Regions from separate parts of the Nocardioides pakistanensis genome, predicted to be linked through region 1. Evidence: riboswitches for the same ligand, from Rfam matches in the RefSeq annotation. Region 1 holds a riboswitch; each other region holds the start of a gene.
What was found. Region 1 has a riboswitch for cyclic di-AMP ahead of ACYVIH_RS19110 (C40 family peptidase). Riboswitches for the same ligand answer to the same signal wherever they lie in the genome.
Positions count from the first base shown of each region.

Region 1 (9,618 bases):
TCGGAGTCCCTTGTCGCCACGATGGCCTCCCGGTCCGCGCGCACCTCGATGGCGCGGCTGATGGTGCCCTGCACCGGGGAGACCGCCAGCATCGCGAAGGCCGAGAGCGCGAGCACCAGGGGTACGGCGGCCGGGTCGCCCGGTCCCTCCACGCCGGCACGACGTCGCACCCGCGAGGAGTCGAGGACCAGCGCCAGCAGCGAGACACCGAGCACCGCGCCGGCCGCACCGAGACTCGTGCCCAGCAGCACGTCGTTGTGCTCGGCGTGCGCGAGCTCGTGGGCGACCACGGTCAGCGCCTCCGGCTCGGGCAGGTCCTCGACGAGGTTGTCGTAGAGGACGACGCGCCTGGTGCCACCGAACCCCGACACGTAGGCGTTGAGCGTGGTCGTGCGGCGGGACGCGTCCGCCACGAGCACCTCGTCGACCTGGACTCCCTGCCTGTCGGCGAGCTCGAGGACCGCGCTGCGCAGCTGCCCGTCCGGGAGCGGCTCGAACCGGTTGAAGATCGGCTCGAGCAGGACCGGGTAGAGGAACGAGCCGGCCAGCGTCAGCGCAGCGGCCGCTCCCCCGGCCCACGCGAACCACCGACGCGGGGAGCGGCGTGCGGCCAGCACGAGCACCAGCAGCACCAGCGAGGTGAGGAGCCAGGAGACGAGCAGGGACTTGCCGTAGTCCACCGCCCAGGCGGCCCACCCTTGCTCGGTGAGCCCGTAGGTGAGGTTGCGGCGCCGGATGAGCACGGAGAACGGCAGCGTCGCCGCCCGGCCGATCGCGAGGACCAGCAAGGTCCCCGTCGGCACCGCCAGCCACCAGCGCAGTCGGCCGAACCAGCCCCGGACCAGCCGTGAGCCGACGGACGTGAACCCCAGCAAGGCAGCCACGGCCAGCGAGACGGCGTAGGACGCCCAGCCGAGGTAGCGCCGGACACCGGCGTACTCCTCGGCTCTCGCCACCTGCTCGAACGTGAGGATGTCGAGGGGTTGAGCGGGTCGGAGCCTTCCGCCGGGGACCCAGTCCCACGGCACGAGGACCGCGGCCAGCGCCAGGAACGCGAGCGCGGACAGTGCCGCGACGATCCAGGCAGTACGGCGGTCGAGGGTCATCCGGCCAGCTCGCGGAGGTAGTCCTGCCACTTGTGCGTGAACTGCCCCTCGGTGGTGCCGACAGCGGAGAAGGCCTCCCGCACCGAGCGGCCGGACTCGACCTCGTCGTAGAGGCGGACCAGGGCCCGCTCGCCGTACCGCTCGGCCAGGAGCTTGCAGGCCAGCCAGGCCGACTCGTACGACGTGCCGAGCAGCTTGTTGGCCGGGTCGAACTCGTCGGGACCGGGAAGCGCGTCGGGCGGGCCGCTGCGCCGGACCTCGGCCAGGATCTGGCTCGCGGTGACCTCCACCGGCAGGTCGGTGCGGGCGAGGGCGACGTAGTCCGCGAACCCTTCGAGGAGCCACAGCGGCATCGTGGAGGTGGCGGCGTCGACGGCGACGTGGGTGGCCTCGTGGCTCATCACGATCTGGGAGCCGTCCTCACCGAGGTTCGTGAAGACCGCGGGGTTGATGAGGATGTGCACCGGCGACGACGGGCTGAGCGAGCCGTCGACCGTCGCCGTGACCGCGGCGATGGAGTCGTAGGTGTCCGGCTCTGCGTCGAGCATCCGGTGGAGCTGGTCGTCGTCAGCCGGGACCTCGACGACCAGCCGGCCACGCCAGCGGGGCAACACGGCCCTGACGTCCTTCACCGCCTGGTCGGCCAAAGTGGTGTAGCGGTCGAGCTGGCCGGGGTCGGCGGCAACCACCAGAGCCCGGGGTGAGCGATGCACCGCGAGGTCGTCGAGAAGCCACAGCGGCACCGGCTGGGCGTCACCGGCTCCGATGCTGCCCAAGGCGACTCCCTCCGGGGTGTCGACGAACGTGAACGGCACCTCCATGGTGCTCGTGGACTCGTCATATCCCTCGACGCGCCAGGAGACCGAGACGTTCCCGACCCACGCGTCCGGGCCGTACTGCCTCCGGACGGGGTCGGGCAGCGCCCCGGACTCCTCGACGAACCGCAACGCCAGCTCGCCGATCCCGAGGGATCGCACGTTGTCGTGGATCCAGCCCAGACTCCGGCGGGCCGCGCGGTCTCCGGGCGCGGCCAGGGTGACCGCACTTCGCCGGGTCCCCGCGGTCAGCGCGTCGTCGAGATCCGCCAGCAGCGTGGCGGCGCCGTCCGCACGCAGGTCGTTGCTCGACGCCGGCTCCGCCGGCTCGGCCGGGGTGATGACCTCCCGGTCAGCGACGCGGAGGACGAGGAACGTGCCGAGCACCGCCAGCAGCACGAAGCCGGCCACCCACAGCAGTGGGCGGCCGGCTCGGGAGACGGGGTCAGCCGATGCGTCGCGCACCGGAGTACGGCATGGAGAAGACGCCGGCGATCCGGACGCCGGTGCCCGGGTTGGCGGCGTCGACGATCTGGCCGTTGCCGATGTAGATGCCGACGTGGCTGACCGGGCTGTAGTAGAAGACCAGGTCGCCCGGCTGCAGGTCGGAGGAGGAGACCGGCGTACCCATGCTCATCTGGGCGCTCGAGGAGTGCGGCAGGCTCACGCCGGCCTGCGCCCAGGCCGCCATGGTGAGACCGGAGCAGTCGTAGGCGTCGGGGCCGGCTGCGCCGTAGACGTAGGCGTCGCCGACCTGCGCGAGCGCGTACTCCACGGCCGCGCCCGCGCGCCCCGAGACCGGTACGTCGGGCAACGGGGTCCGTGTGGCACTGCGGCTGACCCGGCTGGTGCGCGAGGCGGCCGCGGCGTCCATCTCGTCGAGGAGCGCCTCGGCCTCCGCGGCCTTCTCGTCGACCTCCGCCTTCTCCTCGGCGAGCTGCGCCTCGGTCTCCGCCAGGGCAGCGAGCTCCCGCTCGGCGGCGGCCTCGCGCAGCTCCAGCTGCTTGAGCTGGGTCGCGAACTCGGCCATCAGCTGGGCCTGCTGGTCGTTGTAGGCCGAGACCGTGGCGATCTGGTCGAGGAAGGCGTCCGGGTCCTTGGACAGCAGCACCTGGGTGGTGGTCGACAGTGCCTGGCCCTGGTAGGCCGCGACCACGGTGGAGGCGACCTGCTCCCGGACCGCGTCGACGCGCTCCTGCTGCCGGTCGAGGTCCGCGCGCAGGGTCCGCAGGCTCTCCCTGGTCCGCTGCAGCTCCAGCCGTGCGTCGTTGTAGCGCTCGGAGGCCTGCTCGGCCTCGTGGTAGAGCCGTTCGACCTTGGCCGCGACGTCGTCGCGGTCCGGTTCGGCCTGGCTGGGGGCGGCGACGAGCAACGAGCCACCGAGGGTGGCGACGCCGCATGCTGCGATGACGCTGGTGATGCGCTTCCGGCCGTCGAGCACGAGCGGACGGTCTCCTCTTTGTCCTGACGCCTACCGGGTGAGCTGACGGGTTCGGGCGGCAAAGAAGACCCTACGAGCGCGGCAGCCACTCGCGTGGTTGCGCGCGCACGATTCACCCCAAGGAACGTGGTTCCCCGGCTCCGGCCACGACTTCCCCTTCGGGACCGGACTCGGCGCGGCACCTGAGTCGACCCGGTCTGGTCAACTGCCGCAGGTGCCTCCTGAAGGTTATGCGGAGGTCCTGAACGCCGCAAACGATTCCGGCATGTGGCGTGGACCGATTTTGTGACTTTTCAGACGTTGCGGATCCTCAGGTTTGGGTCGCGGCCGACCGGTCAAGCGGAGGCGGCGTTGACGTCAGGGCCGGACAGTGGCGCCACCATCCTCAGCGGGGGCACCAGCCCGGAGCCGGCGAGCACGTCGAGGGCACGTCGCTCGTCGTCGTCGAACCCGAGCTCGGGCGGTGGCCCGAGCAGGACGGTCACCACGCAGTCGGTGCAGGCCGGGCCTCGCACGACGCAGGTGTCGCAGTCGATGTGCACGCTCATGTCGCCTCCTGGGGAAGTCGTTCGCATCGTGAGCAGGACGGTGCCAGGCACCTCCGACAGTTTCCGCGCGGCGTGTCGCAACGGTCGCCCGAGGGTCCGCCGCGAGGTCACGATTCCGACACCTCGCTCCGGGGCCGGCACCATGCTCGGTAAAATCTGTGCCAAGCCCCGATGAACGACGACCGATCCCGCCCCGAGCCCGAGAAGCCGCCGATGACCGATCCCGAGCCCGGCCGGGGCGCCGGCGCCGACCTCGCGCGTGCCGCACGACCGACCGGCATCTACCTCTTGTTCACGCTCGTCGTGGGCCTCCTCGGCGAGCTGCTGCTGGAGAGCGCACGCACCGACTGGAACTGGGCCTACGTGCTCCACCTCGTCGGCCGAGAGAGCGGAGTGCTGCTCCTGGGAGCCGTGGTCCTGGCGTTGGGAGCCGGTCTCGTGCTCGCTGTCAGCGGCCGCATGTGGGTCAGCGGCCTCGTGGTGCTCGGCCTCGCGGCGGTGGTGGGTCTGGCCAGCAACCTCAAGTACGTCGCCCAGCGCGAACCCCTCTACCCACGCGACCTCGTGTTCGCGCTGCAGCCGGACTTCCTCATCGAGATGGTCGAGCCGCGGGTGCTCTGGCAGGCCGGACTCGGCCTGGCCCTCCTGGCGGCCGTGAGCTGGGGGCTGAGCCGCCTGTTCTCGATGTGGCTGCACCGGGCACGCCCGCAAGGACTCCGGCGGAGGACCGCGGTCGTGGGCCGGGCGGGCGCCGCCGCGGCCTGCCTTCTGCTGCTCTCGTCGCTGGCGCAGTTCCAGCAGCCCGGCAACCCGTGGCGGGGAGCGTACGAAGCCTTCGGTGCGGACTGGGCGAAGGCCAGCCAGCCGAACAACTACCGCGCCAACGGTTTCCTGGGTGGCTTCCTCTACAACCTCGACACCCCCGGGATGCGGCGTCCCCCGGGGTACTCACACGAGGCGATGCAACGGATCGTCGCCCGCTACACCGCCGCCGCCGAGGCGTGGAACTCGCAGGCGCGAGGCAGCGTCGAGGACGTCAACGTCGTGATGGTGCTCTCGGAGTCGCTGAGCGACCCGACCCGGTGGGCGGGGATGTCGCTGGCCGAGGACCCGCTCCCCCGCACCCGGGCGCTGATGCAGCGGGCCCCGCACGGGCTCATGCTGAGCCAGAAGATCGGCGGCGGCACGTCCAGCATGGAGTTCGAGGCGCTGACCGGGATGTCGCTGGCCCAGTTCGACCCGGCCATGGACACGCCGTACCAGATGCTGGTGCCTCGCTTCCGCACCTTCCCCTCGGCCGTGCGCACGTTCGAGCGCCTGGGGCACGCCACCACAGCCATCCACCCCTATGAGCCGACGATGTACCAGCGCGACCGGGTGTACCCGATCCTGGGGTTCGATGACCTCGTGGCGCGCGACGACATGACCTACCGCGGCCACCTCGAGGACGGCCGGTTCATCTCCGACCACGCGGCGTTCCGCCAGACTCTCGACACGCTCGAGGACCACGACGAGCCGGTCTTCGTGAACCTGGTCACGATGCAGAACCACACGCCGTACTCCGGCTCCTACTCGCAGCCGGTCCCGGTCACCGGCCTCGGCCCGCAGGGCACCGACATGGTCGGCCAGTACGCCGAGGGCCTGTCGCGCACAGACCTCGCGATCAGTAGGTTCGTCAAGACACTGTCCCGCTCCGACGAGAAGACCGTCCTCCTGCTGTACGGCGACCACCTTCCCGCCGGACTCCCCGACGAGGTCATCGAGGCAAACTCCGACCGGGTCCTGCACGAGACACCGTTCTTCGTCTACGCGAACTTCCAGGACCTCCCGCCGGAGGAGCTGCCGACGACCAGCCCGATCTTCTTCATGCCGCGGCTGCTGCGGATGCTGGATGCACCGCTCACGCCGTACTACGCGTTGCTCAGCGAGCTCGAGCAGCACATCACCGCGATGGAGCACGGCCGGATGCTCGGCCCCGAGGGCGACGAGCTCTCGCCGGGCCAGCTCTCGCCCGAGGCCCGGCGAGTGCTGCGTGACTACCGGTTGGTGCAGTACGACCTGTCGGTCGGGAAGAGGTACGCCGAGGCGATGACCGTGCCCTCCCAGGAGCAGGCCCTCGCCGCCTCAGGAACGGGCAAGTAGCCGGCTCAGCACGACGGCCCCGACGACCCTCGCGCCACGACGCCGGACGTCGCCCGCGACGGCCTGGTCGCTGGTGACGACCACGACCGGGCGGCCCGGCGGCTCGGCGGCCACGAGCTGGCGGATCACGTCGTCGGCGATCACGCCGTAGGGGCTGTAGAGCACCCGCACACCACGGGGCCGCTTCACCAGCGGCCGCTCGACCTTGTCAGCAGCGTCGAACACCACGGTGACCTCGGCCTGGGTGCGCGCCGCCAACGGCGCGAGGCCGCTCAGCAGACGGTCCCGCTGGATCTCCAGCGTCGACTCCGGCCAGGCGTTCTTCGTGACGTTGTAGCCGTCCACGACCAGGTGCACCCGAGGCAGGGCGAGCAGCTGGTCGAGCAGAGCCGGGTCGTCCGCGGCGAGCGAGCCGTGGCTGCTCGGTGTCCGGGCGCCCTGCTCGGCGACGTCGGCCTCGACCGCGTCGGCCGGGGCCCCCTCGACCGGCGGCAGTGCCAGCTCCCGGCGCAGTCCTTGAGCGGCGTCCAGGAGGGTGTCGAGCAGGAGGCGGGCACGCAGGGTGGCCTCCCCCTTCTCGGCGCGGCCGGCCCGCCGTTCCGTAGCGAGCTCGCGTTCGAGCTCCTCGACACGAGCCCGGAGCCGTCGTACCTCACCGTCGAGGCCACCGACCGCCGCGGCGGCCTGGCCGGTGGCCTGCGCCGCGGACTCCTCGGCCGCGCGGGCAGCCTGCTCAGCCGCCTTCAGCCTGGTGCGAGTGTCGCCGAGCTTGTGCCGCAGCTCGGAGTTCTCGGCCTTGAGCACCGAGACCTGCTGGCGGTTGCGCTCACGGGTCTCCCGCAGCTCGGCCACGGCGTCGTCGAGCTGCCGGCGCAGCCGCTCGACCTGCTTGCCGACCTCACGGGTGGCGGAGACCTGCCGCTCGGCGTCGGCCACGTCGGCGGCCCGCTCTACCACGTCCGTCCACCCGGGCGGCCGCAGCAGGTAGGCGACCGCGGCGAGCTCGACCGGGTCGGCAGCTGCCGGGGCGCTCCCCCGGTCCAACGCCTGCGCGAGGTCGGGGACGTGCGCGCGGACCTGGCCGGCGATCCGCTCCCGAAACCCCTCGTCGGTCTCGAGAACCCCGGCGATCTGGGTGCCGGCGAGCTTGCCGCGCCGCCCTGGCGCGAACGACGCGACACGCTTGAGCGAGGCCGGCAGCTGGTCGGCGGGCAGCGCGCCGAGAGCGTCGGCGGCCAGGGCGATCACCCGGGTGCGCACGACGTCGGGCAGGGGACCCTCGAGTCCTCTGTCGGTCGGCTCCTCCAGCTCCGTGATCGGGACGTCGTCCCTCCCCTCGGGCGAGCCGCTGGCCTCGGCAGCTGTCACGAAGTGGGTGCGTCGGCTTCCGTGCGGTCGACGAGCTCGATCGCGTCGGACCGGCCGCACCAGCGGCAGGTCACCGACTCGACGTCCTCGCCCAAGGTGCTGGTCTCCTCCACCTGGTGCTCCCCGGCGAGGTCGAAGTGCCAGAACTCGGTGGTGCGCCGCGTGCGCGTCACGTCGAACCTGGTCAGGTTGCCGCAGCCGCCGCACCGCCAGCGGGTGTTCGCGTCGGGCAGGGATACGGCCACAGGGTGCTCCTCGGTGAGGTACGAGATCGGTTGGTCCGGCGCAATCCATCGTACTTGCGCGTGCCTGCCCGAAATGGTCGGTGGCCACGTCTAGCGTCACGACCATGAGCAGCAGCACGGCCATGTCGCACCCCGGGAGCGTCGCCCCCGCCGCTTCCGCTGCCACCCGCTGGGAGAGCCAGCGCAGCTTCGACGAGCTCGGCCGGCCGTTGCGTGACATCACGTTCTGCGTGGTGGACCTCGAGACCACGGGTGGCTCGGCCGCCGGCGGCTCGATGATCACCGAGATCGGTGCCGTCAAGGTCCGCGGCGGCGAGATCCTCGGCGAGTTCCAGACCCTGGTCAACCCGTTCCAGTCGATCCCGGCGTTCATCGCCGTGCTGACGGGCATCACCGACTCGATGGTGGCGACCGCGCCCGGCATCGAGCAGGTCCTGCCACAGTTCCTGGAGTTCGCCCAGGGCTGCGTGCTCGTCGCCCACAACGCCCCGTTCGACGTCGGCTTCCTCAAGCACTTCGCCGCCCAGCAGGAGCGCCCCTGGCCGGCCTTCGAGGTGCTCGACACCGCCCGGCTGGCCCGCCGGGTGATCACCCGGGACGACGCCCCGAACTGCAAGCTCAGCTCCCTGGCGGCCCTGTTCGGCGCATCGACCACGCCCAACCACCGCGCGCTCTCCGACGCCCGCGCCACGGTCGACGTGATGCACGGGCTGTTCGCCCGGCTCGGCGGTCTCGGGGTGCACACGCTCGAGGAGCTGCAGACCTTCAGCTCGCGGGTCTCGCAGGCGCAGCGCAAGAAGCGCCACCTCGCGGAGGCCCTCCCCCACGCCCCCGGCGTCTACCTCTTCCGCGACGACCGCGACCGGGTCCTCTACGTCGGCACCTCCAAGGACCTGCGCACCCGGGTCCGGTCATACTTCACCGCCTCGGAGACCCGGTCCCGGATGGGCGAGATGGTCGGTCTGGCGGAGTCGGTCACCGGCATCGAGTGTGCGACGGCGCTCGAGGCGGAGGTCCGCGAGCTGAGGCTCATCGCCGAGCACAAGCCGAAGTACAACCGCCGCTCCCGGTTCCCGGAGCGGGCCCACTGGGTCAAGGTCACCGTCGAGCCCTGGCCACGGCTGTCCCTGGTCCGGCAGGTGCTCGACGACGGCGCGGAGTACCTCGGCCCCTTCGGCTCCAAGAAGGTCGCCGAGCGCGCCGTCGCGGCACTCCACGAGACGTTCCCGATCCGTCAGTGCAGCGGCCGGATGCCCAAGCAGCCGTCCCGGAGCTCTTGTGTGCTCGGGGAGATGGGCAGGTGCCTGTCCCCGTGCGACGGGAGCGTCACCGCGGAGGTGTACGACGGCGTGGTCGGCGATCTGCGCACCGCACTCGTGGCCGGCCCCGATCGGGTGATCACCGCTCTGACGTCGAAGATGACGGCCCTGGCCACCACCGAGCGCTTCGAGGAGGCCGGCACCGTGCGCGACCGGCTCGCGGCATTCCTCAGGTCCGCCGCTCGCACCCAGCGCCTGCACGCCCTCACCCGCTGCGCCGAGCTGGTCGCTGCCCGGCGCGACGACGACGGCAGGTGGAGCGTCCACGTCGTCCGCCATGGCCGGCTCGCGGCCGCCGGCGTGATCCCGCCCGGCGCGCACGCGGGCGAGTGGGTCAAGCAGCTGCGTGCCGGCGCGGAGACGGTCACCCCCGGCCCCGGCCCCACACCTGCGACGACCGCCGAGGAGAGCGAGAAGATCCTGCGTTGGCTGGAGTCCGAGGGCGTGAGGCTGGTCCACGTCGAGGGCGAGTGGAGCAGCCCGCTCGGCGGCGCTCGCAAGCACCTGCGGCTGCACGACGCGGTCAACGAGTCCAAGGCGGGGCTGGTGCCCTTCGAGGACCGGCGCCCCCTCCGCCCGGTGCACCAGCCGACGCGGTGAGCGGCTCCGGTGCGAGGTCGGTTCGTCATGGTTT
Region 1 covers NZ_BAAGUV010000063.1:37,820-47,437, reverse strand. Annotated here, with positions in the region: gene ACYVIH_RS19120 (M48 family metallopeptidase) at 1-1,106, opposite strand, end outside; gene ACYVIH_RS19115 (hypothetical protein) at 1,103-2,386, opposite strand; gene ACYVIH_RS19110 (C40 family peptidase) at 2,367-3,362, opposite strand; cyclic di-AMP (ydaO/yuaA leader) riboswitch at 3,375-3,548, opposite strand; gene ACYVIH_RS19105 (hypothetical protein) at 3,698-3,910, opposite strand; gene ACYVIH_RS19100 (LTA synthase family protein) at 4,082-6,052, shown strand; gene ACYVIH_RS19095 (NYN domain-containing protein) at 6,035-7,420, opposite strand; gene ACYVIH_RS19090 (hypothetical protein) at 7,417-7,665, opposite strand; gene ACYVIH_RS19085 (DEDD exonuclease domain-containing protein) at 7,770-9,584, shown strand.

Region 2 (9,618 bases), on a different contig from region 1:
GCGCTGCTGATCGCGGTCATGGCCGCGGTCACCGGCCTGATCTCCTGGGTTGCCTCGGCGGCCACCTCGCTCGTCGACGACGACGCCGACGAGGCCGCCACGATCGTGCACTGACCCCGCGCACCTCCTAGGTCACCGGCCGACCGTGCCCACCGCGGCATAGGCCACCACGCACCCATCCCGACCAAGGAGACCCATGACCGCCGTCATCGCCACCGACACCGACTTCGCCGCCGCAACGGCCACCGGCAAGCCCGTCCTCGTCGACTTCTACGCGACCTGGTGCGGGCCATGCCGCAAGGTCGCCCCGATCGTGGACCAGATCGCCGCCGAGCACCCGGAGTTCACCGTGGTGAAGGTCGACATCGACCAGGCCGCGAAGACCACCCTCGACTTCCACGTGATGGGTGTGCCGACCCTCGTCGTCCTCGACGCCGACGGCCAGCGGGTGCGGGAGTTCAACGGGCCCGCCCCCAAGAACACGCTCGTCGAGGCCCTGCGGGCTGCCTGAACCGCACCCTGGCCATGCCCCGCCCGAAGTGAACCCCTGCGGGCGGGGCTGGCGTCGTCGTACCGTCATGACGACGGGGACGGTCCTCGTCGTGAAAGAGGGTGAGGTGCCTGCGCTGCGCGTCCTGCGTGCTGCCATCGGCCTGGCGATGCTCGTGCCAGGCGTCGCGGCGTGCTCCGTCGAGTCCGGCGACGCGACCGGCAGCAACTCTGAGGTCTCGGCACCGGAGCGCCGGATCCCGCCGGGCTGGGAAAACCCGCTGGTTGAGGATGCCCCCGAGGCCGAGCCGCCGCCGAGGCCACGCCGCCAGACCTCTGCCCCGGCCCGCGAACCCACGCCAGTCGCAGCGCGCTGGTCACCGGGCCACCCGCTGACCATCCGATACCGGCAGCAGCGCCTCGACACGGTCGTCGCGTTGCAGCAGCGGCTGGATGACCTGGGGTACGGGCCGCTCGCGGCCGACGGGCACTTCGGCCCCCAGACCGAGTCCGCAGTCCGCCAGTTCCAGGCAGACGAGGCGATCGCCGTCGACGGCCTGGTCGGCGAGGAGACCTGGAACCGGTTGTTCCGCATCGTCCTCAGCCACTGGAGCCCGGAGGGATGGACCCCGGTCGTGCCCGCGTGGTTCAGCAGATCTCAGGACCCGGCGCAGGCCGACACCTCCGACGCTATCCCCGGCATCGTTCCGGGAACGCCCTCGGCCATCTGCGGCGATGGAACCCTGTCCTACTCCACGAGCCGTTCGGGCACTTGCTCGTGGCACGGTGGTGTCGACACCTGGTACCCGTGAGATCGCCCGGCCCGCAACGGTCACCTGGCGCGAGCCCCGCACACCTACCAGGTGTCTGCCGCTGATGACCGCAAGGTCGGCATAGGGCAGAACATCAAGGCTTCCGTGCGTGGGAGTCGAACACAGGGGTCGTGTGTCAAGGGGTTGCGCACGATCGCACCGAAGGGCGAGGAAGAGCCAGAACTGGCCACCTCGCCCTTCGTCGTCCCGCCGCCGACCCGGCCCCGGCTACGCATGTTGAGCACCATGACGACGCTCAGGACCCGCCGCGCAGCAGCCACCACACTGGTCGTGGTTGGCGTGCTCGCCGCCACCGGCTGCACCGTCGAGACGGACGCACCGGCGGCGCCTACCTCACCGGCCGCAGCGACCAAGGCCCCCGCACCTGTCGCCGTCGACGACCTGACCACGCACGCGGCCACCGTGGCCGATGAGGTGCTCCACTACCGGGCCGTCCGTGGCTCCTACCCGTACCTGGCCGACCTGGCCACCTCCGACCTGCCCGAGGGGGCCATGGTCACCCAGTACGCGGCCACGCCCCGGCTGTTCCGCTTCTGCGTGGTCTCCGAGGCCGACGGCGCCTGGGTCGCGTTCGAGTCCGACCGCGGCGGGGTCACCGGCTCCGGGGCCCGCGGCCAGTGCACCTTCGCCGAGTAGTCGCCGCGATGACCCTGGACGACCCGCTCCTCGGACTGACCGTCCGCACCCTGAACTCGCTGCTTCGAGCCGGGTTCGCCACCGTCGCCGAGGTCGACCAGGCCGACGACGACGACCTGCTCGCCATCCGCCAGTTCGGCCGCGCGCAGTTGGGGGAACTGCGCGCCAAGACAGCCCAGTACCGGACCATCGCCGCGGTCACCGCCTGCCCGCTGCGCCTGCCCGAGCCCGGCGAGATCCCCGTCCGCGACCTGGAGATCACCGCACGCACCCGCGACCGGCTGCTCGCCGCCGGGCTGACCACGGCCGCCGACGTCGAGGCACGGACCGAGGCCGACCTGCTCGCACTTCCCGGCTTCGGCGCAACCTGCCTGGCCGACTACAAGCGCGGGCGGCTCCTGCACGCGGCCCGGCACGGCATCTGCCTGGACCCCGACGCCCTCTTCGCGGGCCTCTCGCATGGTGCCCGCACCCGACGCTGGTGGCTGCGGCACGCGTTGGTGGCCGCCTACGTCGCCGAGCACGGCGTGCTGCCGTCCAGCAGGGCCGTGGTCACCGGCCCGGCGGGGGAGCGGATCTGTCTGGGCTCGTGGCTGGCCAAGCAGCGCGACCTGCACCGCCGCGGCGCGCTACCCCCGCACCGCGTCTCTGCCCTGACGCAGATTGAGGGATGGCGCTGGGACGTCCCGACCGGCAGGCGACCGTCCCGGCAGGCCGCGTAACCAGCGTCACCCCCGCGGGCTGCGGCCGGACGCCGAGGGTCTGCGCATGTCCACTGTCGTTACCAAACCGAGACCGGGGAGCACACGACGTCTCTCCGGACACCTGAAGACAAGTCCCCGCACACCGCGGGGCGCGGTCCAGCCCCGCCGAGGCCCGTCATGGCCGGTCCGTCCGAGCACCACGACCAGCACCAGACGATGACGGGCACGGGAGACCCAGCAGTACCGACGGCGACCTCACCAGAGATCGTCGGCTTGGGGTGAAGCCAGCCATGCTGGCCGGGCCACTTCGACGGCCCGAATCCGACAGGTCACCTTCCGCAGGCGTCGCCGAAGGGAACCTTCCATGTCGATCCACCATCGACCGATCTACCCTGCCCGCTCCGTCCCGCTCGCCCTGGCGACGACCCTGATCGCTGCGATGCTGAGCGCCCTCGCCCCGGCCGTCACGGCCCCGGCAAGCGCGCTCACGGTGCACAAGGCGACCCGGGTGCTCACCGTGGCCGCCGACCTGAAGGGCACCCCGTACCGCTACGGCGGAACCACCCGCCGCGGGTTCGACTGCTCCGGCTACACCCAGTTCGTCTACCGCCGGGTCGGCGAACGCCTGCCGCGAGTCTCCGACGCCCAGTACCGGGCCACCCGCCGGATCCCACGCAGCCAGGCGCGCCGTGGAGACCTGGTGTTCTTCCACTTCGGTTCCAAGCGAGGCCACGTCTACCACGTGGGCATCTACGCCGGGCGCGGCAAGATGTGGCACGCGCCCTACACCGGCACCCGGGTGCACAAGACCCGGATCTGGACCTACCGCGGCGTCACGTTCGGCCGGGTGCGCTGAGGCTCCACCGGTCCGTAGATGCCCCGAAACGGCACGAGAGCCCGCCTCAAAGCGTGTGACCGAGGCGGGCTCTCTTGCGTCCCGCCAGGGAGTTTAGGTCAAAAGGGGCGAGAGGTCACAAACGCCACCTTCGCGCGCGTCGAGGGGTGCTGGTGAGCGTTCCGGCGGGTACCGCACACCTGGGGATCATGGCCGAGACCACCACATCCGTCACCACGCCCGACCTGCGCGACGCCGCTGTCGCCGCCGTCATGGCACGCCACCCGCACCTGACCGGGGAGGCCTTCGACCGCAAGGTGCGCCGGGTGGAGACGATCCTGCGTCACTCCAGCGACGGCCCGACCTGGACCGGTCGCTAGAGGGCCCAGCACCATCACGGGTGCCGGTCACGTCCCAGCGAGCGGATCACCGCCTCGGGGTCGTAGCCGGAGAGCACGAGCAGCAGCATGGCGGCGTCGCTCACCGTCTCCGGCCCTTCGGTGCACGGATCGACTCCGGCGGGAAGCCAGCGGTGACCGGTCTTGGTGCTGCCGTCGAAGCAGCGCCACGAGTCCTCGGGCTCGCAGCGGACCAGGGTGCCCGCCGGTCGCGCATCGACGTAGACCGCCGCGGTGTCGACGTGGCCCTCGACCGGCAGGATCATCACCGTGAACCGGTCATCGCCCCGGCCGGACAGGTCCTCTGGGACGGGCGACTCTGAGGTGGCGCCCTGTGTGGTCATAGACCCATGGTGGCAAAGCCGTCCGACACAGCCCCTATTGCGCCGATAGACCCAGCGAGCACTGTGCACCTCGACCGCACACCTGGAGGCTGTGAACATGAACCGAGAACCCGCAGGCGTGCCCTCCGGCGGCCAGTTCGCCGGGCGCGAGCGTGGTGAGGCAGGTCTCGACCTGACCGAGATCCGCCGGATGGTCGTCGACGAGTACGGCGACGGCATCGACGGCGCGGCCACCTACGGACCCGTCGACAGTGACGACGAATACGACGGGTCGACCCAGGAGAAGGTCAGTCTGCTCGACCGCCGGATCGCGCCGGGGGAGGTCTCGACCATCGAACGTGCCGGAGCCACGATCAGCAACGTCACCTCGAACCTGGTCGCAGCACCGAAGGCTGCCTTGAAGACCGGAGCGATCACGGCCGCCGCCTATGCCACCGCGGTTACCTTCGGCGGGGAGCACGCCGAACCGCTGTCGAACTTCGTCACTCACCACCAGACCCCGGTTGCGGTCGCCGGGGCTGCTGCGGTCGCCATCGTTGGTGCGGTCGCGGCCGCCGCCAAGGGAGACCTGTCGCGGACCGCCCACCCGATCCGGGAGGCCCGCAAGCAGGCGCTACGCGCGGCACGCGCCGAGGCTCGCGAAGCACTCCTGGACCGGCTCGTGGCGCGTGAGGCCGCCCGCGCCGCCCAGCAGGACCGGCAGGAGTCGATCCGCGCCGCGCTGGACCAACAGAACGCACCCGGATCCGCCTGAGCCGCCGACCGCAACACCGGCGGCATAGGGACCGTTGTCACACCCGACGACCGGAGCCCGGTCGCGCCTGCCCCTCGACCGGAAGGCCCTTCGCCCGATGACTGCGCAGCAGATCGCCTCCGTGCCCCGCCAGCGGCCCTCGCGGCTGACCCGGGTGCTCAACACCTGCCACGACATCGGCGGCATCTACTCGCTGACCTACAACGAGGCGGTCGTGCTGACCAACGACTACGCCAAGCACCAGCACGGCGGCATCCCGCGCGGCGGGTTCCTGCTGGCCGCGGCCTGCTCGGGCCACGACGGCAACGTGGCCTTGGAGGACGAGGAGGTCATCTTGCTGCGGGTGTCCTCGGTGACGCCGCTGCCGCACGAGCGGGAACTCGTCTCCGGTCGGATGGCCGTGGTCCGTGACGCCCATGCCACCGAGGCCGACTACGGCAACGTGCTGGACGTGCACACCGCCGTCGAGCACTCCCAGTCGGCGTTCGCCTGCGACGTCGTCGGCGTCTTCTACACCGGCGAGGACGCCGAGCGTGTCGAGTTCGGCGCGGACCTGGACAACGTGTGGTCCTCGGCCCGGTACAAGGTGTTCGCCCCGTCGGCGAAGGCGCTGTCTTGGATCGGGTCGTTCCCGCGCGGCGAGAAGGGTGTGTCCTTGCCGCTGGGCGTGGTCCGGTTCTCCGCGACCCGCCGCAACGCGATCGCGCACGGCCTGGACAAGGCCCGCGTCCACGTGAACGTCGAGGACTTCGTCGGGAAGAAGACGGCCGTGTTCGGAATGACCCGCACGGGCAAGTCGAACACGATCAAGACGATCGTGACCGCCGTGTACCGCCACGCTGCGGAGGAGAACGCCCGCATCGGCCAGGTGATCTTCGACCCGCAGGGCGAGTACGCCAACATCAACCAGCAGGACGGCACCGGCCTGCGGATGCTCGGCGACGCCGATCAGGTCCGGATCTACACCTCGATGCCTGAAGAGAGCAACGCCCAGGAGTGCCCGCTGCGGCTGAACTTCTACGACACCGATCTGTTCGAGATCGCCTGGGACATGGTGGTCGGCGCGATGGAGGGCGCCGAGGCGAACTACGTGCGCACGTTCCGCTCCGCCGACATGGAGAGCCCCGACCCCAAGGACTACTCCGCCCAGACCCACTGGGGCCGCGGTTTCATGGCCTTCTACGGGCTGCTCTACCGGGCCGGGTACAAGGGCCAGTTCGCCAACGGGGCGACCCTGTCGTTCTCGATGAAGGACGACGCTGCGGCCCAGTTCAACACCGAGCACCCCGGCCAGAACCTCACCGGCGGGTCCGGCGTCTACACCGTCTCCAGCCCTGAGCAGGCAGCCCTCGTTGTCGACTGGGTCAACAAGATGCTCGGCTCCCTGGAGAAGTTGGAGAAGTCGAACAAGGACGAGGACACCGAGCGGGCCGAGAAGATCAAAGACCTCCTGGGCAAGTGGCGCGACTCCGACCAGTTCACCGCCGTCGCAGACGTGTTCAAGTACGCCAAGGGACGCGGTCTGGCGGGCCTGCGGGAACTGCGCGAGTTCCACGACGCCAAGGGCACCGGTGACCTCTCGGAGATGGTGTGGCAGGACATGGTCGAGGGCCGCCTGGTCATCGTCGACCTGTCGATCGGCTCGGAGATGGTCACCAAGACCATGAGCGAGCGGCTCGTCTCCGCCCTGGTCTCGCGTGCCTCGGAGCGGTTCCGCAACAACGAGCGGCCCGTCCCGTTCCAGGTCGTCGTCGAGGAGGCCCACAACCTGTTCGAGCGAGGCCGGTCCTCCAACAACGACCCGTGGGTGCGGATGAGCAAGGAGGCGGCGAAGTACCAGATCGGCATGGTCTACGCGACGCAGGAGATCACCAGCGTCGACCAGCGGATCCTGTCCAACACCGCCAACTGGGTGATCGCCCACCTCAACAGCGAGATCGAGACCCGCGAGTTGGGCAAGTATTACGACTTCGGCTCGTTCGGCGACTCGCTGCGCAAGGTCGAGGACCGCGGCTTCGTCCGGCTGAAGACCTACTCCAGCCCGTACATCGTCCCGGTCCAGATCGACAAGTTCGACCACGCGATGATCAACGAGGCGCGCAAGGCCAACGGGCTGGAGCCGATCCATCTCGGCAAGAGCGGCGACGCCGCACCGGACGACACCGTAGACGGCGACATCTGATGACCAGGGCGGCTGTGGCCACCTTCGTCGCCGCGACCGCGGTGCTGGCGGCTGCCGTGCTCACGATCATCTTCGCCCCCGGCATGGCCTGGGTCCCCGGCGGAGTGCTGCTGCTGTTCCTGGTCGCCGTGACCGTCCTGGACCTGACCACGATGGTCCTGGTGCCGCGCGACGAAGCCCGGCGACCCGAGGGCTGAGCCGCTGCCGCTGCCCGTCGGCCTGCGCATGTTCCTCACCGTCCACCACCACCTTCACCGGCAGGAGCCCTGATGCCCTACCAAGGCGAGCGCGCATCCCGGCTCGGCCACGTCGCCACCGCCCAGTCCGACCTGGTCACCCAGGCGCTGTCGCGCTACCGCGTCGCCGCGAACGAGGCGGCCACGACCCGCCAGGTCGCGAGCCTGTGCGCCCCGCTGACCGACCTGGACCTGCCGGTGAGACCGGAGTCGGTGTCCCGTGCGATCGCCCTGGACGGGTCTGCGTCGGAACTGCCGATCGCCGCCTCCGGCGGCCGCACCGTACGGCTCGGCTTCGTCCGGGTCGCCGGGGTCGCCCTCGACCTCGACGGGATCCGGGACCTGTCCACCGAACGGTTCATCGACCCGGTCGCGGAGTCCCGCACCCGCAGGCCCGCGAGCCTCGACTACGCGCTGCCCGGCGCCGGGGTCTCCATCGAGGGCCGCTCCTCGCTGGACTCCTACCGTGAAGCGATCGACTCGATGCTCGCCGACGCCGAGATCTCCGACGTGATCCTGCACGACGCTGGCCGGTTCGCCGCTCCCAGCACCATCTCGCTCGCCGAGGCGCTACTCACCCTGCACGGCGCACCGGGAGCACCGGCGGAGGCCGCACCGGTCCGGTCCTGCCCGTCCTGCCGCGCCTGGGACCGAGACGTGCTCACCTGGGTCGGCCCCGACGGCGGCCGGTGCCCCGAGTGCAACGGCCGCCTCTACCTAGCCGACGCCCTCGGGCTCTCGGTCGCGCTCACCTCGGAGTCCGCGCACCAGAATGCGCTCACCTTGACCATGAACGCCGCGGAACGGCTCGCCACCGTCGGGTTCCTCGAACTGCTCCGCCGCCGGTCCCTGGCCGAGGTGTCCCGCACCCTGGTCGTCCTCGACGGCCCGATGGCCGCGTTCGGCCCGCTCCAGCAGATCGCCCCCGCGATGCGCGGCTACCTCGACGCGCTCGGCGCCGAGGTGCTCGACGCCGGGCATACCCCGCTGCTGGTGGTGGGCGTGGAGAAGGGTGGCGACTTCGTCACCCACGCCGATTCCATCGCCGACCTGATCGACCCCGGCTACGTCATGCGGCTCACCGAGTCCTACATCGCAGACCGGATCACCGGCCGGTCCGGCTCGGACCCCTACGGCGCCTCCCACCTGTACGGCCGTCGGTTCTTTTACCGCCGCCGCGACGGGCAGATGCTCACGGTGACGGTCCCGGCGGCATCCGGGATCGCACCGTGGAGCGTGGACCCGGTCAGCGAGGACTGGGCCTCGTACCCGACCCTGCGGCCCGTGATCGAGTTGCTGGAGTCGCTGCGGTCGGTGATGCACAAGGGCGCGGTGCTGCCGCTCGTGCTCGCCCACCAGGTCGCGTCTCTGCCGATGGGCACCGGACGGTCGGTGCTCACCGTCGTCGGCCAGCAGGGCCTCGGCCTCGCGCAGAACACCCGGCTGGTGGGTGCGGGGGAGTGGGGATGAGCCCGCGCTTTCACTTCCGCCACCGACCCGCTCCTCGCTGGCATAGTGACCCATACACCACCAAGCACCGCAGAAGGACTCGCAGATGCCCAACGATGGCGAGCAGCCGCGCTCGACGAACGTCCTCGACGACGCCGTACGCCGCGTCCGGGAACTCGACCCGTCCCTTGCGGCGGTGATCTCCCGCGAGGTCGCCTCGCTCCGTGATGGTCGCAAGTTCGGGCTCGTCTTCAACCGCCACCTGCCCGAGTCGGTGCGCCTGCCGAACCACCCGGTCAAGCGGGGCGTCAAGGTCACGCTGCGCAACCAGCAGGCCGCCGCAAAGTCCGAGACGGACGTCACATGGCGGGTCGCCAGAGTCACCCGGGCCGATTCCGGAGAGCGGCTCGCCTTCCTGGTCGCCGCCGACGGCGAGACGCTGCCCGAGCCCCGGCCCGTCTCCGACCTGGTCGTGGTGCGCGAGTTCGGCGAGCCGGTCTACCCCGGCCTGACGTCGGTGGACCGCATCCAGCGTGGCAAGCCAGACGACCCCTTCCATGTCGTCATCAACGGCGAGAACCACCACGCCCTCCAGGCCCTGAAGATGACCCACCAGGCCAAGGTCGACCTCATCTACATCGACCCTCCGTACAACACCGGCAACCAGGGCTGGATCTACAACGACAAGTACGTCGACGTGACCAAGGGTGATGCGTCCTCCAAGTGGCTCTCGTTCATGGAGCGTCGCCTCGTCATCG
Region 2 covers NZ_BAAGUV010000012.1:216,995-226,612, reverse strand. Annotated here, with positions in the region: gene ACYVIH_RS05710 (hypothetical protein) at 1-114, shown strand, start outside; gene ACYVIH_RS05705 (thioredoxin family protein) at 197-511, shown strand; gene ACYVIH_RS05700 (peptidoglycan-binding protein) at 618-1,301, shown strand; gene ACYVIH_RS05695 (hypothetical protein) at 1,548-1,958, shown strand; gene ACYVIH_RS05690 (DNA-directed RNA polymerase subunit alpha C-terminal domain-containing protein) at 1,967-2,680, shown strand; cyclic di-AMP (ydaO/yuaA leader) riboswitch at 2,860-3,022, shown strand; gene ACYVIH_RS05685 (C40 family peptidase) at 3,027-3,518, shown strand; gene ACYVIH_RS05680 (hypothetical protein) at 3,671-3,877, shown strand; gene ACYVIH_RS05675 (hypothetical protein) at 3,892-4,239, opposite strand; gene ACYVIH_RS05670 (hypothetical protein) at 4,337-4,993, shown strand; gene ACYVIH_RS05665 (ATP-binding protein) at 5,091-7,175, shown strand; gene ACYVIH_RS05660 (hypothetical protein) at 7,175-7,372, shown strand; gene ACYVIH_RS05655 (zinc ribbon domain-containing protein) at 7,445-8,881, shown strand; gene ACYVIH_RS05650 (site-specific DNA-methyltransferase) at 8,967-9,618, shown strand, end outside.
Region 2: linked by a shared signal. The riboswitch ahead of ACYVIH_RS05685 (C40 family peptidase) and the one ahead of ACYVIH_RS19110 (C40 family peptidase) in region 1 are both predicted to bind cyclic di-AMP.

Region 3 (9,618 bases), on a different contig from region 1:
GGAAGCCAGCCGCCCCCGGCCGTGTGGGCGGTCTCCACGGCTGTCTGCAGACCCTCGAGGGTGAGCGCGGCGCTGCCGACGCCGCCCAGGATCCGGATGCCGTAGGGGCCGTCCACCGGCCCCGCAGGGGGCAGGCGGTCAGCCGACGTCGGGCTGCCGAACTGGAGACCACCGGCCTTGCGCGCGGTCTGGTAGCCGCATGCCTGGACCAGTTCGATCGCCTCGGCGTCGAAGCTGCCTGCCGCGTAGGCGAAGGAGTGAGCGGGGAACCCCTGCTGGGCGAGGCGGATCCGGTCGTCGCACAGCTGGACCCACTTGTCCTCCGGGCTCAACGCCGGTGAGGTGATGTCGATGTGGTCCCGGGTGTGGCCACCGATCTCATGACCGGCGGCAGCGAGCTCTTTGGCCTGGTTCCACGTCATCGTGCCGCCACCGCCGCGCTGGTCGATGGCGCCTGAGTTCAGGTAGAACGTGCCGCGGGCGCCGTGCGCCTCGAGGATGCTCGCCGCGTTGTACTGCGCGGTCAGTCCGTCATCGAAGGTCAGCGAGACGACGACCGGTCCGGCTGCCTGTGCTGGTGCTGCGCTCAGGGCCGTCAGCCCTGTGATGCCGATCGCCGTAGCGACCGCAGCTCGCCCCCACCGGGCGATCCTGCCATGAGTGTCCATCTGGCCCCCCTCGGATTGGCCTCGAACGAGTACGCGGCCTGTCACCGCGTGTAGGGACGATGGAAACAAGGCTTGGGCGTGAGGACGCCCCCAAAGTTGGTCATCTTTGGGGGCGTCCTCGTGAGCGGCGGAGAGTCAATCGATGCGCAGGCCGCGGCGCAGCGCATGGCGTCCCCACGTGGCCGCGTCGGTGAGCACGAGGGTGCGCGGAGTGCGACGGGCACCGGCGGCGACGTCCAGCGAGACCTCGATGCGCGACGGCCCGACGTGCCGCACCCGAACCACGCGCACCCCGCCTCCGGACACGGAAACCCTTGTCTGCTTGGTGAATCCGGATCCGAGCACAGCGACGCTCGTCAGTTCACCTGGCCGCACGCTGCCGGGCTCGACGCGTCGGGCCTTCGGGCCGCGGACGACCTCGAGGCATCGGTCACACGTCACCTGACCGCCCACGCCATCGGTGACGCTCAGGGCACGCGCCCCGGGCCGGGCCGCAGCACCGACCGTCACTGCGACCCTCATCGTCCTCGCGGTGCGGGAGAGGAGCATTGCCCTGGCGCCCTTGCCCGAGACCTGCACCGTGGAGCCGGGCGCGAAGCTTCCGTGGAGCTTCACGACCGCCTTGGAGGCGCCCTGTCCGACCGTCCGGCGCGAGACGCTGTCGATCCTCACCACCGGCCTGGGCACGACTCTGAAGGGCACCGGCACGCTGACCCCGGTGACGCCGCCGGCGGTGACGCGGGCTCTGACCGAGTAGTCACCGTGGGGCAGTGCCGCCGGAAGAGCGACCCGCCAGCTGCCACCGCTGCTGGTCGTGCCGAGCGTGTGCAGGGGTGTGCCGACGCTGTACCTGCCCTGGAAGACCTCGACGGTCACCGGCCCGTCAAGACTGGTCTGTCCACGCAGCTCCGTGGGCTCGGCGACGTTGCCCGCGAGCGGTGCGGTGACGCCCACCCAGGGGACAGCGCGCCCGGAGTTGAACGCCTCGGTGACCGTCCTGACCGAGATCCCCCGAGAGCGTTGGGCAGGGGCGGTCACCCACGCCAGGAACCGGTCGAACACGGCGGCGTCGATCGGCCGGTAGCTGGCCATGCAGTCCTTGAACTCCGGCTGACCCCGGAAGCACACCCGGTGGAACAGCAACGGCAGCCAGCCACCGCCGTGCGCGTGAGCGGCGTCGACCGCGGCCTGCATCGACTCCGCGGTGACCGGGCCGTTGTAGCTCGTTCCGAGTGCTTGGATCCGGTAGGGCCCGTGCAGCGGTGGCACGGTCTCGGCGTAGTGCGGGCCGGTCTCGAGGAGCGAGCCCGCGGTGCGCGCCGACTGGTAGCCGCAGGCCTCGAGGATCTCGATCGAGGTCTCCTCGATGGCGCCGGTGGGGTAGGCGAAGCTCGTCGGACGGAGCCCCTGCTCGTCCAGGCGAGCACGGTCGGCGCAGATCTGCTGCCACCGCCCGGCGTAGGTGAGCTCCTCCCCCGAGAGCGCATAGTGGTCCCGGGTGTGACCGCCGATCTCGTGCCCGGCCCTGACCAGCTGCTTGGCCCAGGCCCACGACATCGTGCCGTGACCACCGCGCTCGTCGATCGCTCCGGAGTTGACGTAGTAGGTGCCGCGCACGCCGTGCTTCTCCATCAGAGCGCCGGCCTTGTACTGCGAGGTCAGCCCGTCGTCGAACGTCAGGGACACGGCGACCGGACCCTCGGCGGCAGCCGAGGGCCGGGCGGTGAGCACGAGGACGCCCGCCGCGCCGACCACGAGGGCGAGCGCGGCACGTGCCTGCCGGACGAACCATCCGCGTGTGGCCATCGGCGTTCCCTCCGTCCGCGCGCACCCTCCCGCCGGGCCGCTGCGACACGTCGATGGAAGCAGTCGCGGAGAGCCCCGTCGTCCTCAGAGTTGGCGAGATGCGGACGGTTGAGGACACAGCACCGCCCGGGCCGATGGGGGATGACGGCCCGGGCGGTGGTCTTCGGGGTGGGTCAGACGAGTGCGGGCTCGCGCTCCTCCGTCTTGCTGCGCAGGGGGCAGCCGGGCACCAGCTTCAGGCAGGCGACGGCGGCACCGGCGAGCACCGCCATGGCGCCGACCATCGGAACCGCCCAGCCGTCAGGAGCCTGCTGCACGAGGACGAACCCGCCCATGACGAGCACGAACCAGCCGAAACCCTTGCGCAGCGCGGCCTCCGGGATGCGCCCGGCCAGGCGTCCGCCGATCACGCTGCCGACGATCGCGGCAGCGGTCACCGCGAGCACGAGGCCCCAGTCGAGGTGCACCGAGCTGAGGTACCCGGCCAGTCCGCCGAGGGACTTCATCGCGATCACCAGCAGCGAGGTCCCGACGGCGACGGCCATCGGCAGGCCGCCGAGGAGAGCCAGTGCCGGCACGACCAGGAAGCCGCCACCGGCGCCGACCAGGCCGGTGACCAGACCCACGACCAGGCCGTCCAGCAGCACCCGGAACACCGGCAGCTCGGTGTGCTTCCTGGTCTCGTCGACCTTGCGGCCGCGGATCATCGCGATCGAGGTGGCGACCATCATCAGCGCGAAGGCGATCAGCAGCAGCTCACCGGGCAGGTGGCCACCGAGCATCCCGCCCAGGAAGGCGCCGACCAGACCTGCCGCTCCGAACAGCAGACCGGTGCGCCAGCGCACCCGTCCGCCGCGAGCGTGGCTGATCGCACCTGCCGCGGAGGTCACACCCACCACGAACAGCGAGGCGGCGATGGCCTCCTTGGGATCCATCCCGGCCACGTACACGAGGATCGGCACCGTGAGGATCGAGCCCCCTCCGCCCAGCACACCGAGGGAGACCCCGATGAGCAGGGAGAGGGCGAGCACGATCACGAGAGTTGCTGACATCTACACATCACGCTTTCTGACGGCTGTTGCGGTTGTGGGGGGAGCGGCTCAGGCGACGATCGGCAGGCCGGAGGCGGCAGCGTTCTCGTCGAAGGAGTCGTCCACGGAAACCACGTCGTAACCGCGGGCGTCGAGGATCGAGGCGACCACGCTGGCGCGGTAGCCGCCGGCGCAGTGCACCCACAGCTTCTTGCGCGGCACGTCGTCGAGGTGCGCGAGGATCGCGTGGATCGGCACGTTGACCGCACCCTCGATGTGCTTCTCGTCGAACTCGGCCGGGCGGCGTACGTCGAGCACCACGATGTCCTCGTCGCCGCTGTCCAGCGCGACCTTGAGGTCCTTGAACGTGGCCACGTCGAAGCGGCCCAGCGGGGCGCCGTCGGCCCACTCGTCGGGCTTGCCGGTGGCCATCGCGGCCGGCTTGGCGAGGCCGATGCGCGCCATGTCGCGCTGTGCCTCGGCGACCTGCTCCGGGCTCTCACCCAGCAGGGTCACGGTGGCGTCGTACGGCATGATCCAGCCGAGGTAGGTGATGAACTGGCCGTCGATGCCGAAGTTCACGCTGCCCATCAGGTGACCGGCGGCGAACGCCTCGCGGGTGCGCAGGTCGACGACCCACTCGCCGGCGTCGATCCGGCGGCGCAGCTCGGCGGGGTCGGCCAGGCTCGGCTCGGACAGGTCCGGCGCGTCCGGGCCGGCGGAGTTGGCCGGACCCATCTGGGCGTAGTAGGCCGGGAACTCCTCGAGGCCGGCGAGCAGCTGCTCGACGTACTCCTCCTCGTCCTGCGTGAGGGCGGGGTTGGCGAGCTTCTCCTGGCCGATGGTGCTGGCGAGGGCCTCGCTCTGGGTGGCCGAGCAGAAGCTGCCGAAGCCGTGGGTCGGGAAGACCTCGGTCTCGTCGGGGAGCTCCTCGGCGAGCCGGTGCGCCGAGCGCCACTGGGCGCGGACGAGGGTGTCGGTGTGGTCGGGGCCGAGCAGGTCGGGTCGACCGGTGGAGCCGTAGAGCAGCGAGCCGCCGGTGAACACGGCGACCGGCTGGTCCCCGTCGCTCAGCGCGAAGGAGAGGTGCGTGTGCGTGTGGCCGGGGGTGTGTACGACGCGCACGCGCATCGTCTCGCCGACCTCGACCACGTCGCCGTCGTGCACGCCCACACGCTCGAAGGAGACCGGGTCGTCGGCGTTCACGTGGTATGCCGCGCCGACCTCCTGAGCCAGCGCGAGACCGCCGGTCACGTAGTCGTTGTGGATGTGCGTCTCGAACACGTGGGTGATCGCGACGCCGGCGGCTTCGGCCACCGCGAGGACTCGGTCGTAGTCACGCTGCGGGTCGACGACCAGGGCCACCTTGCCGTCATGGGCGAGGTAGGTCCGGTCTCCGAGACCGGGAGTGTCGATCGGGGTCACGGTGATCATGCGGGCTGCCTCCTGAAAACTGCATCTGTGGATACCCAGGGGGGTATTACCGTCCTACGGTAACAGTCAATGCGGATACCCCCCGGAGTATTCCCGCCGACGGCAGGTCCATGCCACCGCTAGAGTCCGGGAGGTGGCCGACTGCCTGTTCTGCCGGATCGTCGCGGGGGAGACTCCCGCGCACCTGGTGCTGGAGACCGACGACCTGGTGGGCTTCCTGGACATCCGGCCGGTGTTCAAGGGGCATGTGCTCCTGGTGCCGCGTGAGCACGTGCCCACGCTGCCCGACCTCCCGGTCGGTCTGCGGGACCCCTTCTTCGCCGCGGGCCAGCGCCTGGTCGCGGCAATGGTGTCCGGGCTCGGCGCGCAGGGCAGCTTCGTGGCGATGAACAACGTCGTCAGCCAGAGCGTCCCGCACCTGCACCTGCACGTGGTGCCCCGCACCAAGGGCGACGGGCTGCGTGGCTTCTTCTGGCCGCGCACCAGGTACGACTCGGACCAGGAGATGGCGGGGTACGCGGCACGGGTCAGCGCCGCCCTCGCCGGCCAGTCGACATCGGCACCCGCAGCGGAGGAGGACTGACATGGGCTGGTGGAACGAACAGGTGGTGCCCCGGGCGACCGACCTGCTGCTCGGCGCGGGGGAGGTGCACAAGCTCCGGGCCAAGGTCTGCGAGGGCCTGGAGGGCGAGGTGCTCGAGATCGGCTTCGGGTCCGGGCTGAACATCGAGCACTACCCACCGGCGGTCACGAAGGTCGCCGCGGTGGAGCCGTCGGACGTGGCCTGGCACATCGCGGAGGACAAGCACATCGGCGCAGCGAGCGTGCCCGTCGTACGCGCCGGCCTGGACGGGCAGGTGCTGGACCTGCCGGACGACTCGATGGACTCAGGGCTGTCCACCTTCACGCTCTGCACGATCCCGCACCTCGACGCGGCGTTGAGCGAGATGCGCCGGGTCCTCAAGCCGGGCGGGGTGTTCCGCTTCGTCGAGCACGGTCTGGCGCCAGACCGCAACATCGCGAAGTGGCAGCACCGGCTGACCCCGCTGCAGCGCCGGTTCGCGGCCGGCTGCCACCTCGACCGGCCGATCGCCGAGGCGGTCTCGGCCAGTGGGCTGAAGATCGAGCAGCTGGAGACCTTCTACCTCCCGGCGCCCATCCCCGGCGCGAAGGTCGCCGGACACCTCTACCTGGGACGTGCGGTCAAGCGCTGAGCCCGCGCTGGCTACAGTGAGCCCACTTCCACCTCTCACCACGTCAGCGCCGTGCTGCGGCGCACAGGAGGAGCCCAGATGAGTCGTTACGCAGGTCGTGTCGCCGTCGTCACCGGATCCGCCCGCGGCATCGGTGCCGCCACCGCCAAGCGCTTCGCCGAGGAGGGCGCCGCCGTCGCGATCCTGGACCTCGACCAGGACGCAGCGGCCGCCACCGCGGAGGGCCTCGGCGCCGAGAAGGCGATCGGGCTGGCCTGCAACGTCGCCGACGCCGCGTCGGTGGAGGCAGCCGTGGCCCAGGTCGTCGCAGAGCTCGGCAAGATCGACGTCCTGGTCAACAACGCCGGCGTCACCCGCGACAACCTGCTGTTCAAGATGACCGAGGAGGACTGGGACACGGTCATGAACGTGCATCTGCGCGGCTCGTTCCTGATGAGCCGTGAGGTGCAGAAGCACATGGTCGCGGCGAAGTACGGCAAGATCCTCAACCTCTCCAGCGTCTCCGCGCTCGGCAACCGCGGGCAGGCCAACTACTCGGCGGCCAAGATGGGCCTCCAGGGGTTCACCCGCACTCTCGCCCTGGAGCTCGGGCCCTTCGGCATCAACGTCAACGCGATCGCGCCCGGCTTCATCGTCACGGAGATGACCGACGCCACCGCGCGCCGCGTCGGGGTGGAGCCTGAGGACTACCGCAAGGCCGCCGCCGAGGCCAACCCGGTCCGCCGGGTCGGCTACCCGGAGGACATCGCCGCGGCCGCCGCCTTCCTGTGCAGCGACGAGGCGTCCTACGTCACCGGCCAGACCCTGTACGTCGACGGTGGCGCCAAGATCTGACCGCGCCGGACAGGTCTGCACCACCGTTACCTGTCTGTGATCTCGACCGCACCCGTCACGGGTGATTGAGCGTGAAACGTCCCGCAGATGTGATCTGCGGGACGTTTTCGCGTCCTGAGGATTGGAAATCCTTGCCGACGTCTGTCTAGTCTCTCCGGGCGCTTCGGGGAGGCGTCGCCGACGGGGGTCGGCGGCGTCGAGCCAGGGGCCACCACAACTTCACAACCAGGCAGGGTTTACGCCGAGTCCTACCCGCCCGCGCCTGGTCCTGTCCCGTAACCGATCACCTTGGGTAGGAGTGGGGGACCCACATCGTCACGCGTCCTCCGGACGCTCGGGGTGAAGTCGCCGAACCGGCGGCAGAGCACCTTTCAGCTCTAACCCGACAGCTCACCTCACAGGCGTGGAAAGGGAACTCCTCATGCCTGCGATCATTCGCGCGCGCAGCTTTGCTGTGCTCTCCGTCCTCGTCGCCGCCGTCATGGCGGCCAGCCTCGTCGCCTTCGCCCCGTCCGCCGACGCCGCCACCCGCGGCAAGCGCATCATGAAGGCCTTCGACGTGGTCCGCGCCCAGAAGGGCGACCAGTACCAGTACGGCGCTGCCGGCCCGAACCGCTTCGACTGCTCCGGTCTGGTCTACTACAGCTTCCGCCGGGCCGGTTTCACCAACATCCCGCGTACGTCGAGCCAGCAGGCGCAGTTCGCCGACCGGATCAAGAAGAAGAACATGCGCCGCGGCGACCTGATGTTCTTCTACGACGGCGGCGGCGTCTACCACGTCGGCGTCTTCGCCGGCTGGAAGAACGGCAAGCGATGGATGGTGCACGCGCCGTACGGCTCCAAGAACGTCCAGCGCGGCACCCCGTGGACCAACCGCTGGTTCGCCGGCACCCTGCGGTGACCCAGGGTTGATCCCGAGCTGACACAGCTCACAGTCCGAAACGCAGGGTCGCTGCCCGGTCGGGCAGCGGCCCTGCGTCACACTTGGCCCCATGGTTGGAATCCCGTTGCGCCTGAACCTCTCGGCCCGTCGCGGCCCTCGCCCCGGTCTCCGTCTCGCCGCGCTGGTCCTCGCCGGGTCGGTGGCCCTCGTCGGCTGCGGTGGAGGTGACGAGGAGGGCTCCCCGGAGCCGTCGGAGTCGCCCGACGCGCAGGGGACCGCCGCAGGCGCGACCCTCTCGGGCGAGTGGCCGCTGACCGGCCTGCCCGCCGACGGCAAGGCGCCGGGGCACCCGGTGATGGTGGTCAAGATCGACAACACCTCGCCGAGCAGCCCCCAGGTCGGGCTGAGCGGCGCCGACCTGGTCACCGAGGAGCTCGTCGAGGGCGGCTCGACCCGGCTCGCGGTCTTCTACTACTCCCACGTGCCCGACCGGGTCGGCCCGGTGCGCTCGATCCGGGCCACCGACATCGGGATCGTGAAGCCGGCCAAGGCGGTGATGGTCGCCAGCGGCGGTGCGCCGGTCACGATGGGCCGGGTGAAGTCCGCCGGCATCCGCGTCGTGACCGAGGGCGGCACCGGGTTCTCCCGGGACGGCAGCCGGCGCTCGCCGTACAACCTCTTCATGAACCTTCCGGCGCTCGCGCGCTCGCTCAAGGCTCCGGCCACCCCGCCGAAGAGCTACTTCACCTGGGGTGACGAGGCGGGCTTCCCGGCCGGTCAGAAGGCCGGCCGGATCTCGGCGACCTTCTCCGGCGGACACACCACCCAGTGGGAGTTCCGCAAGGGCAAGTACGTCAACACCAACTCCTACGCCGCCGCCGGTGACGAGTTCCGGCCCGACACCGTGGTCGTGCTCCGCGTCCAGGTCGGCGTGGCGAACTACAAGGACCCCGCCGGCAACCCGGTCCCGGAGACCAAGTTCTCCGGCAGCGGTCCGGCGATGGTGTTCCACAACGGCTCCCTGGTGCGCGCGACCTGGGTCAAGAAGGGCCTCGACTCCCAAGTCAGCCTGAAGACCAAGGCGGGGGAGCTGCGCTTGCCGCCGGGCAAGGTGTGGCTCGAGCTCGTGCCGGCCAACGGCGGCAACGTCACGTTCGGCAAGTAGGTCTCAGCGGGGTCGGGTCTCGACGGGCTCGACCAGCGGGCTGGGCTCGGCCGGCGGTCAGGCCTCCGCGTCGTCCGCCTGCCCGGCCAGCTCGTCGGGGCCGGGCAGCTGGACGCCGGCTTCCGCCTGCTGGCGCAGTCCGGCGAGGATGAACGCGATCGCGGCCTCGACCTCGGCGCTGGCCCGCTTCGTGTCCTCGGCCGACGACACGGCGGCCCCGGCGGCGGACATGGCGCCGAAGAACACCCGGCTGAAGGTCTCCACCATGCTCGGCTCGAGGTCGTAGGTCCGGAGCACGGTGGAGACGATCTCCTGGACGATGCCGAACGTCGAGCGCTCCTCCTGCTCCCGGTAGCGCTCGTAGCCGAGCACGACCGGGCCCTCCTGGATCACGATCCGGCTGTACTCCGGCTGCTGGACGACCTCGAGGAAGGAACGCAGGCCCACCGTCGCCTTCTCCCACGGGTCCCGGGTGGTCCGGATCGCCTTGCGGATCGTCTTGCTGGCATCGGCCTCGACCTTCTCGAAGACCGCCTCGAACAACGCCTGCTTGCCGCTGAAGTGGTGGTACAGCGCCCCCTTG
Region 3 covers NZ_BAAGUV010000038.1:6,666-16,283, forward strand. Annotated here, with positions in the region: gene ACYVIH_RS15220 (Ig-like domain-containing protein) at 1-668, opposite strand, end outside; gene ACYVIH_RS15225 (polysaccharide deacetylase family protein) at 804-2,474, opposite strand; gene ACYVIH_RS15230 (sulfite exporter TauE/SafE family protein) at 2,648-3,526, opposite strand; gene ACYVIH_RS15235 (MBL fold metallo-hydrolase) at 3,575-4,939, opposite strand; gene ACYVIH_RS15240 (HIT family protein) at 5,073-5,522, shown strand; gene ACYVIH_RS15245 (class I SAM-dependent methyltransferase) at 5,524-6,153, shown strand; gene fabG (3-oxoacyl-ACP reductase FabG) at 6,232-6,987, shown strand; cyclic di-AMP (ydaO/yuaA leader) riboswitch at 7,249-7,405, shown strand; gene ACYVIH_RS15255 (C40 family peptidase) at 7,409-7,888, shown strand; gene ACYVIH_RS15260 (DUF3048 domain-containing protein) at 7,980-9,035, shown strand; gene ACYVIH_RS15265 (TetR/AcrR family transcriptional regulator) at 9,093-9,618, opposite strand, start outside.
Region 3: linked by a shared signal. The riboswitch ahead of ACYVIH_RS15255 (C40 family peptidase) and the one ahead of ACYVIH_RS19110 (C40 family peptidase) in region 1 are both predicted to bind cyclic di-AMP.